3 regions of the Sutcliffiella sp. FSL R7-0096 genome follow, and region 2 is predicted to be linked to each of the others. Evidence: riboswitches for the same ligand, from Rfam matches in the RefSeq annotation. Region 2 holds a riboswitch; each other region holds the start of a gene.
The links. Region 2 has a riboswitch for S-adenosylmethionine ahead of MKY77_RS21265 (methionine ABC transporter ATP-binding protein). Riboswitches for the same ligand answer to the same signal wherever they lie in the genome.
Positions count from the first base shown of each region.

Region 1: it holds a riboswitch for S-adenosylmethionine, as region 2 does, so the genes downstream of both, MKY77_RS24235 (LLM class flavin-dependent oxidoreductase) here and MKY77_RS21265 (methionine ABC transporter ATP-binding protein) in region 2, are expected to answer to the same signal.
Region 3: it holds a riboswitch for S-adenosylmethionine, as region 2 does, so the genes downstream of both, MKY77_RS08505 (O-acetylhomoserine aminocarboxypropyltransferase/cysteine synthase family protein) here and MKY77_RS21265 (methionine ABC transporter ATP-binding protein) in region 2, are expected to answer to the same signal.

Region 1 is NZ_CP152003.1:4,748,256-4,751,399, forward strand. Features, by position in the region: gene MKY77_RS24230 (alpha-L-glutamate ligase) at 1-53, opposite strand, end outside; gene MKY77_RS24235 (LLM class flavin-dependent oxidoreductase) at 92-1,144, opposite strand; SAM riboswitch class I at 1,426-1,531, opposite strand; gene MKY77_RS24240 (hypothetical protein) at 1,852-2,352, opposite strand; gene MKY77_RS24245 (PTS transporter subunit IIBC) at 2,796-3,144, shown strand, end outside.
Region 2 is NZ_CP152003.1:4,130,107-4,133,250, reverse strand. Features, by position in the region: gene MKY77_RS21270 (diacylglycerol kinase family protein) at 1-880, shown strand, start outside; SAM riboswitch class I at 975-1,091, shown strand; gene MKY77_RS21265 (methionine ABC transporter ATP-binding protein) at 1,230-2,261, shown strand; gene MKY77_RS21260 (methionine ABC transporter permease) at 2,248-2,901, shown strand; gene MKY77_RS21255 (MetQ/NlpA family ABC transporter substrate-binding protein) at 2,921-3,144, shown strand, end outside.
Region 3 is NZ_CP152003.1:1,670,383-1,673,526, reverse strand. Features, by position in the region: gene MKY77_RS08505 (O-acetylhomoserine aminocarboxypropyltransferase/cysteine synthase family protein) at 1-1,164, opposite strand, end outside; SAM riboswitch class I at 1,432-1,545, opposite strand; SAM riboswitch class I at 1,690-1,796, opposite strand; gene MKY77_RS08500 (AAA family ATPase) at 2,039-3,144, shown strand, end outside.

The DNA of each region.
Region 1 (3,144 bases), 620 kb from region 2:
GTAAGATGTGTCGTCCATTCACTATTTTCATGAATAATATAGATTTTTGCCACGATGTCTTCCTCCATTTTCTAAAAGTTTTCTGCTGACGTTACGCTTTGGCAAGTTCTTCCACTTGAGGGTGGACAAGTGGCATTACCTGTTTGGCAAAGCGCTCCATCTCCTCTAGTTGTGGGGAGAACTGCAACAACAATAGGTCCACCCCTGCCTCTTCGTATTCTTTTATTCTAGCGGCGATCTGCTCTGGTGTGCCAACAAGGTTAGGACGCAATCCTCTATTGGATACGGAATAATCCTGGAGCTGCAGTTGCTGTTCTAATTGGGATTTGCTTGTAAAATCCTTAAATCCTGCATATGCTTCCGATTCCTTCACATCTGTAATCCGTGCTAGTTCTGCTTGTGCCTCTTCCTCAGTATCCCTGCATATGACATAAGCAGCCATCCCAAAGGATTGAAACGATTGGTTGGAAGCCTCGGATCTCTTCTCTTTCATTCCAGCAATTTTTGTTGCCACTTCCTCCACGGTTCCGCCATGCATCACATAAGCATCGCAGTGGGAAGCAATGACCTCTTTGCCTTTTGGACTTTCCCCTCCCGCATAAAGAATCGGGTTGGGACGCTGAACAGGCTTCGGGAAAAGTTTCGTATCTTTCAGTTGATAATATTTTCCGTCATAACTAAAAGAGTCTTCCGTCCATAATCCTTTGAGTACCTCGATAAACTCCTTTGTGCGATCATAGCGCTCGTCGTGTTCCGTGAAGATTCCTCCATATTGACGAGCCTCCTCCTCCCACCAAGCAGAAACGACATTCAAAGTAAAACGCCCGTTGCTGATATGATCGATATTCGCTGTTGCCTTTGCTGCAATCGCCGGGTTATGGAACCCGGGCCTAATCGCCGTCATAATCTCAATCTTTTCCGTGACAGCAGCAAGGGCAGCCGCCGTCGACCATGCTTCCAACGTATCTTCTTGCGGTCCTTTAATATCATTTAAAAATAATTCCGCAATCAGTGTTGTATCAAATCCAAGCTGTTCGGCTTGCTGAATTACTTTTTTCGCATAATCAAATGTCGGAAGCATGTTTTCGTCCTCCACATTACGTAACCATCCGCCGAATACCGGCAACCAAAAACCAAATTTCATCTCACGCTTCCCCCTCAATATTTGTTGTAAAGCATTATAGGATATGTCGGCAGCCAACTTAGCTGGTGATTATAGCGAAAGGCGAAGACTCCGGCGGGAGATTGCGCTTGGGTGGAGACCCCGCAAGTTTGCTGGGGAGACTCCAGCGGCGCCCCCACGGAAAGAGAAGCCTAGCTCGGAAATCAACAACGGTGCATCAACAAACAAATCCTTCAAGTGGAAAAAGACAAACAAAAAAACTTCTCCGATAAGAAGAAGTTTGAGTATGATCCCGTAACATCCACTTATCTCTCAAGAACATTTGTCTTGCTGGAATTGGCACCAATACATCATCTGTATGGTTGCCGGGCTTCATAGGGCCAGTCCCTCCACCTCTCTTGATAAGAAAACTTACTATTCAATTATTATTAACTAAATTAATCCTATCACGAAACTTGGGAATGGACAAGTCTTTCGTATAACTAAATAAAGTTGGGGTATTGATAGCTTATTTATTGGATGGTTAATTAATGATTGGATGATTTCGGGTTTTTGCTTGTTTAGTGAGGGGATGAAGACACTTTCATGCTTAATTTCTCCTCGGAATTGTCTTCCTCCACCTTATGAGGACACTTTCGTGTTTAAAATCACAGAATTGTCTTCATCGAATCCAAAAAATTTAACCTAAAAAACGCCCTCCAAAATGGAAGGCGCCCCTCTAAAAACTATTACTGTAAATCTTTTTCAAAATTTGGCGCATGCAAGCCTGCTGATTCAAAAGTCTCTCCAATTTTCTCATGGAAACTTTGCAATGCAGCATCCATCTCGTCCATTTCAGACTCTTCTGCCAACGCTGCGGCACGCTCTTCGAAATATACGGCTAACAATTCGATGGACTCTTTCATGTCACCCTGAAGGTTAGAATTTAAGCTTTCCGCTATCTCTATCCCGCGAAGTTCGTTCGCGATGCGGTTGCTTGCTTTTACCGCTGCTTCATGATCTCCCGTTCCTTCTGATCTTTCATAGGATGTTACAACTTCCAGATGCTTGCGGATGGTCTGAATCATTTCCATCTGTATATTCATAAGGACTGTTACCGTTTCCCCATTCTGGTCAGCATCAGCAGCAACCTTTTCTGACTCGGTAATGTCCACTTTATTTGTTTCCTCTGTGCATGCAGATAAGACAATTATTAAAACAAGTATCATTGAAAAAATCCATTTTTTCATATTCAAATCTCCTTTCATTACGGAAATAGTGTACTCGTTTTCATGACCACTGTATAGAGCTAACTGCGATGTTAGATTCTTCAAAAAATTTTCCTGAAAGGCTGTTTTCTGATACTTGTTGCTTTTTCGCATTTATAAATAAATCGTTATATTCCTAGCTTTTCTGGCTATTCAAAATAGCTTACCTGTAAAAGGTCCAAATGCCGACTTTTTACTAGCGAATAGTACATTCTTTGAGAAAAGAGCCTCCCGAAATAATTTCATGTCATTTTTATGTTCCTTGTTAATTATTTATTAAAATAATATTTTCTTCTTGCATTGTCACCCGACATCTCTTACAATAGGTAAATGCAAACGGTTGCACTCCATGTGCACTAATTTATATAAAAATGAATTCGTTTTCATCAAAAAATAGAAAAATAGATAGAAAGAAGGCTGTTAAAATGAAAAATTTATTGTCTTTCGATTTTTGGCAGAAATTCGGTAAAGCTTTATTGGTAGTGGTTGCAGTAATGCCTGCAGCTGGTATTATGATTTCTCTTGGTAAGTTAGTTGGGATGACTGGTGGAGACATGGCTCTTGTGCAAACGATTGCAAGAGTGATGGAAGATATCGGTTGGGGGATCATCACCAACCTACACGTATTGTTTGCGGTTGCCATTGGTGGCTCGTGGGCAAAAGAGCGTGCAGGTGGAGCTTTCGCTGCGTTGATTGCATTTGTTCTTATCAACCGTATCACTGGTGCGATCTTTGGTGTTAACAATGATATGGTAGCGGACCCTGAAGCTACTT
Region 2 (3,144 bases):
GTATTATTTTATTGTAAATAAGACGGCTGGTAACGGAAAAGGACTGCGTGTTTGGGAAGCTACGGAAAAGTTGTTAAAGGTTAAAAAAGTAGTGTATAAGGTTTCCTTTACTGAATATAAAGGTCATGCCGGTAAATTAATGGAACAGATAGATGACGTGATAACTGCGGTAATAGTGGTTGGGGGAGATGGAACGATCCATGAAGTAGTGAATCGATTGGTTGCAAAAGAGGTGGCTCTCGGGATTGTTCCTGCTGGATCTGGTAATGACCTGGCAAGAAGCCTGGGGGTCCCTTTTGTTGCTAAAGGGGCGTTGGATCGAATTTTAGCTGGAGAAGTTTTTAGCATCGATATCCCTAAGGTAGGGGAGGAGTATTTTATTTCCATTGCAGGTTTAGGCTTTGACGGGCAGGTTGCGGAAGTTACGAATAAGTCGAAATCGAAGCGTTTTTTGAATAAAATAGGACTTGGTGGTTTGTCCTATATAATAAATATCTTTAAAGTTCTGTTTACATATAAATCTTCTAAGGTCTCCATAATAGTGGATGGCAAAATTAGCGAATACGATGATGTCTGGCTCGTGGCAATTGCTAATCTGCCCTACTATGGCGGGGGGATCAAGATATGTCCGGAAGCCAAAGCGGATGATGGGTTATTGGATGTGTGTGTGGTATCCGGAATTGGGAGATGGGAGCTGCTTTTCGTTTTCCCACTAGCCTTTAAGGGGAAGCACGTAAATCATCGGCATGTGACGATGCTTAGGGGATCATCCATTCAAGTGAAACCAGAGGAACCTTTAATCATGCAGTGTGATGGGGAAATAATACGAAGTGGGGGAAGGGATTTCAGAATAAAAAAGAACGGACTGAGAGTTTTATAAAAGTTTTTAATTGACATGTTATTTGCACCCGTGATACGATAACATTCGTTAATTCAAATTGCCCAAATACTTAACTTAAATTATATATGTTAATCTCTTATCGAGAGAGGTGGAGGGACGTGCCCGATGAAACCCGGCAACCGTCAACAAGGAATTGTTGAAATGGTGCCAATTCACACAAAGTAAAGTTATTTGCTTTGATAGATGAGAGAAAGGACTTTTCTCATTTAATCCTTTCTGCTCATTATTGCGGAAGGGATTTTTTATTTTTCAAGTGGGAACCAAAACGTTTGATTAAACCTAATTGGGTAAGCTAAAACAAAGCAAATGTAAGAAGGAAGGTGCATGCATGATTTCACTTCAAGGTGTTAAAAAAGTTTTTAAAACGAAAAATGGACCGGTTACAGCTGTTGATAATATAGATTTATCCATCAACCATGGCGAAATATTTGGTGTGATTGGATACAGTGGAGCAGGGAAAAGTACCCTGATCCGCATGCTAAACGGACTGGAAACTCCTACAGATGGGGTGGTGGATGTAGCAGGAAGAAACCTTGCGAAGGTAAAGGGCAGGGAACTGAGACAAGCACGCCAGGAAATCAGTATGATTTTCCAACATTTCAATCTTTTATGGTCAAGGACGGTAAAGGAAAACATCGCGTTTCCGCTTGAGATTGCTGGAGTCAGTAGGACAGAACGCAATAAGCGAGTAGATGAACTTATCAAACTTGTAGGGTTAGAAGGAAGGGGAGACTCTTATCCATCTCAACTAAGTGGGGGACAAAAGCAAAGAGTCGGGATTGCAAGGGCGCTTGCAAATAACCCAAAAGTACTTTTATGTGATGAAGCGACTTCTGCTTTGGATCCACAAACCACGGATTCCATCTTAGACCTCTTGGTCGATATCAATAAGCGATTATCTCTGACGATCGTACTGATCACACATGAAATGCATGTCATCCGTAAAATCTGTCATCGCGTAGCTGTCATGGAGAATGGGAAAGTCGTGGAACAAGGTGATGTTCTAAATGTATTCCGCAAGCCCGAGCAGCCTATCACGAAACGCTTCGTCAAGCAGGTGACAGAACCGGAAGATACACAAGAGACAGTGGAACATCTTTTGGCAGAATATCCGCAAGGTAAAGTGATACAGTTAACATTTGTAGGTACTTCGGCGGAACAGCCTTTGATAACGAACTTGATTCGCAGGTTTCCGATTGATGTGAACATTCTTCAAGGTAAAATATCACAGACTCAAAACGGAGCATACGGCACTCTTTTTGTACATCTTGATGGAGAAGAAGCCCAAGTACAAGAGGCATTGGCATTTATCCGTGAGCAGCAAGTGGAGTTGGAGGTGATGACACATGGAACGCGTTAATTGGGACAAAATGTGGGATGCTACCTTAGAAACCCTTTATATGAGTAGTATATCTGTTGTTGCCACTTTCATCTTAGGGATCGTCTTAGGACTGTTATTGTTTTTAACATCGAAGGGCAATATTTGGGAAAGTCGTATCATTAATGGAATTGTAGCGGCGTTTGTGAATATCTTCCGTTCCATCCCATTTGTCATTTTAATATTTTTACTTATTCCTTTCACAAGGTTCATCATGGATACCATCATCGGTGCCAACGCTGCCCTGCCTGCTTTGATTATAGGGGCTGCACCATTCTACGCCCGTATGGTTGAAATTGCGCTACGTGAAATTGATAAAGGTGTCATTGAAGCAGCACGTTCCATGGGAGCTAAAACAACAGAAATCATCTGGAAAGTATTGATTCCGGAATCGATGCCAGCATTGGTTTCCGGTATAACCGTAACTGCCATTGCAATCGTAAGTTACACGGCGATGGCGGGAATCATCGGTGCAGGTGGGTTGGGTAACCTGGCATTCTTAGATGGGTTCCAGCGTAACAACTGGGAAGTAACACTTGTATGTACTGTCATCATTTTAATCATTGTGTTTATCATCCAATTTATTGGAGATTTGGTTACAAATAAACTAGACAAACGATAAGAAAGCGGGGATTTTTCAGATGAAAAAGTTATTAAGTTATGCAGTGGTTTCATTATTAGTACTGGTTTTGGCTGCTTGTGGTACAAGCAATGAAGGTGGAGAAAGTGGTACAGGTTCAAACATTGAGGAAGGTAAACTCGTTATTGGGGCTTCCAATGTGCCACATTCAGAGGTTCTGGAAGAAGCAAAGGCTTTGCTTGAAGAAAAAGGAATCGAATTAGAGATTAAGACATTTACAGACTA
Region 3 (3,144 bases), 2.4 Mb from region 2:
TAGCTGCTGATGTGTTGTGGAAGCCGGGTGGATAATAAGGGATTTAGCATCCCCTACGTTTGCAACGTGCGACCAAAGTTTAATGCTATCGATGGCTTTTCTCCCGGCTTCCCTTCCCCCTTTTATGCCAAAGTTAACGATGGAACCATTTCCTTTACCCAGATACTTTCTGGCAAGTGGATAGGCTGGATGATCATGGAGCCCAGGATAAGAAACCCACTCCACCGCCGGGTGATCCTGTAGGTATTTCGCCAATTCCAAAGCATTTTCATTATGTTTTTCCACTCTCAAATGCAAGGTTTCAAGTCCTTGCAATAATAAAAATGCATTCTGAGGACTCAGGCAAGCTCCAAAATCTCTTAATAATTGAACTCGGAGCTTCACAGCAAATGCAAGATTTCCGAAGGTCTGAGCATATTTAATACCGTTATAGCTCTCATCCGGTTCTGTAAATCCAGGAAAATTTGGGTGATCCCAATTGAACTTTCCACCATCTACTACCACTCCCCCGATAGTCGTTCCATGACCTCCGATCCACTTGGTTGCAGAGTGAACCACGATATCCGCTCCCCATTTAATCGGGTTGCATAGGTAGGGGGAAGCAAATGTATTATCAATGATAAGTGGTATGGAATTATCATGGGCAACTTTGGCTACCGCCTCTACATCAAGCACCCGAAGACTTGGATTACCGATGATTTCCCCGAACAATGCTTTTGTTTTAGGTGTAATGGCGTTCCGGAAATTCTCTGGGTCTGTTGCATCCACAAACTTCACCTTAATTCCGTATTTCGGAAGCGTGACCGCAAAGAGATTATACGTCCCTCCATACAGGTTTTCTGCTGCTACGATTTCATCTCCGGCATGGGCGATATTTAAAATGGCAAATGCGATAGCCGACATTCCGGAACTCGTAGCCACTGCCGCGGCACCGCCTTCTAAAAGAGCTAGCCTTTGCTCCAGCACATCCACTGTCGGATTCATGATCCTGGTGTAAATATTGCCGAACTCATTAAGCGCAAATAAATTTTGGGCATGGTCCGTGTTGTCAAATACATAGGAAGTTGTTTGGTAGATTGGAACTGCCCGGGAACCTGTAGTTGGATCAGGTGTTTGCCCTCCGTGAAGTAATAAGGTTTCTACATCATAATGTTGGTTGCTCATTTTACATTCCTCCAATTTATAAAGATATTTTTTAAAAAATAGGCTCTGTTAAACGTCGCTGTTGATTTCCGCAATAGGCTTCGCTTATCCAGAGGGCGACCTTGAGCCTCCTCGTTTCACTGCGGGGTCTCAAGATTGTCGCTACTCTCCCGCAGGAGTCTACGCCTATTGCTCCAATCACCAGCTAGAAACAGGTCATAGTCAACAACTAACTTTAACAAAGCCAAAAAATAAAAACCCCTTCACAAGAAGAGGTTGAAATTCCTCCTCTTATCTGTCAGGCTACTCCGCCTGCAGGAATTAGCACCAACTCAAGAATGTTGATTCTTGAAGGTTGCCGGACTTCATCGGGCCTGATCCCTCAGTCACTCTGGATAAGAGTTATTTAGTTGGGTAACACATTAACATGAAACAGCATCTAATCTACGTTATTTCTTCTGTTAGCCAATTATGACCTAAATTCTTGATTACTCATAGAAAAATAAAAAACCCCTTCCTAAGAAGAGGTTTTCGTCATACGTCCTCTTCTTATCTTTCAGATACAAGATCTGCAGAAATTAGCACCTTTTCAAACATACATTGCAGGTTGCCGGGCTTCGTAGGGTCTGTCCCTCCACCACTCTAAATAAGAAGTACTGCTATTAAGTTTAATGATCTTTGTTTTGCTTTTTGCAATTATAGCAACTGAGAAGGATAGAAGTCAATAAAATATTCTGAAATTTTCAATCTATTTTATATCACACTATTTTACCAACAATCCCCTAAAAGCAAAGTGCTTGAAAGTCAGAAAAGGTCAAAGTATAATGAGCTTACAACCTTTAAAGGTCAAAATAAGTCAAACTTTATTCATATAAAATTAGGAGGTAGCATGATGATGAAATGTCAAAAATGTGAAGTGAACCGTGCAACCATTCAATTCAAACTTCGATCCAACAATGAACAAACTGAATTAGTCTTGTGCTCTACCTGCTTTGAAGAAGTACGAGCGAATCTTACATCACCAACTCCAAGTGGATTGTTATCTGACTTTCCATTTATGAATGGTATATCTAAAGAAGGTAGTCCTCAACCTCACTCTTTTCAGAATCAAGAGATCGCGAAGAAGAGTAATGGTGGAATTTTGGATGAACTAGGTAAAAACATCACAAACATTGCCAAAACCGGGTTGATTGACCCAGTTATTGGTCGAGACAAAGAAATCAAACGAGTTATAGAAATTTTAAATAGACGAAATAAAAATAATCCTGTATTGATAGGAGAACCCGGGGTTGGTAAAACCGCGATAGTCGAAGGTTTGGCATTGAAGATTGTTGAAGGCGATGTTCCAGCTAAACTAAAAAACAAGGAAATCTATCTATTAGACGTGGCATCCCTTGTTGCCAATACAGGGATACGTGGTCAATTCGAGGAGCGTCTGAAACAAGTCATCGCAGAGCTTCAACAAAGAAAAAACGTTATACTGTTTGTGGATGAGCTGCACCTGATTGTTGGTGCTGGTTCTGCGGAAGGCTCCATGGATGCCGGGAATATATTGAAGCCCTCATTGGCAAGGGGAGAGTTGCAATTGGTTGGCGCCACCACCTTGAAAGAGTATCGTCAAATTGAAAAAGACGCTGCCCTCGAACGGCGTTTCCAACCTGTTACAGTGAAAGAACCTTCAATTGACGAAGCACTGAAAATCATCAAAGGGATTCAGTCAAAATATGAGGATTACCACCAAGTCGTTTATGAAGAAGATGCCATTAAAGCATGTGTGGAGCTTTCACATCGCTATATCCAAGATCGCTTTTTACCTGATAAAGCCATTGACCTGATGGACGAAGCAGGTTCAAGAAAGAATCTAACATTGGATAATATCGATTTGGAACAGATTGATGCCCGTCTGTCTCAACTTGAAAAAGAAAAACAAGCAGCTCTTTCCAAGGAAGATTATGAAACGGCTGCGAAATTGCGAGACGAAGAGGAAAAGCTGGAAGCACA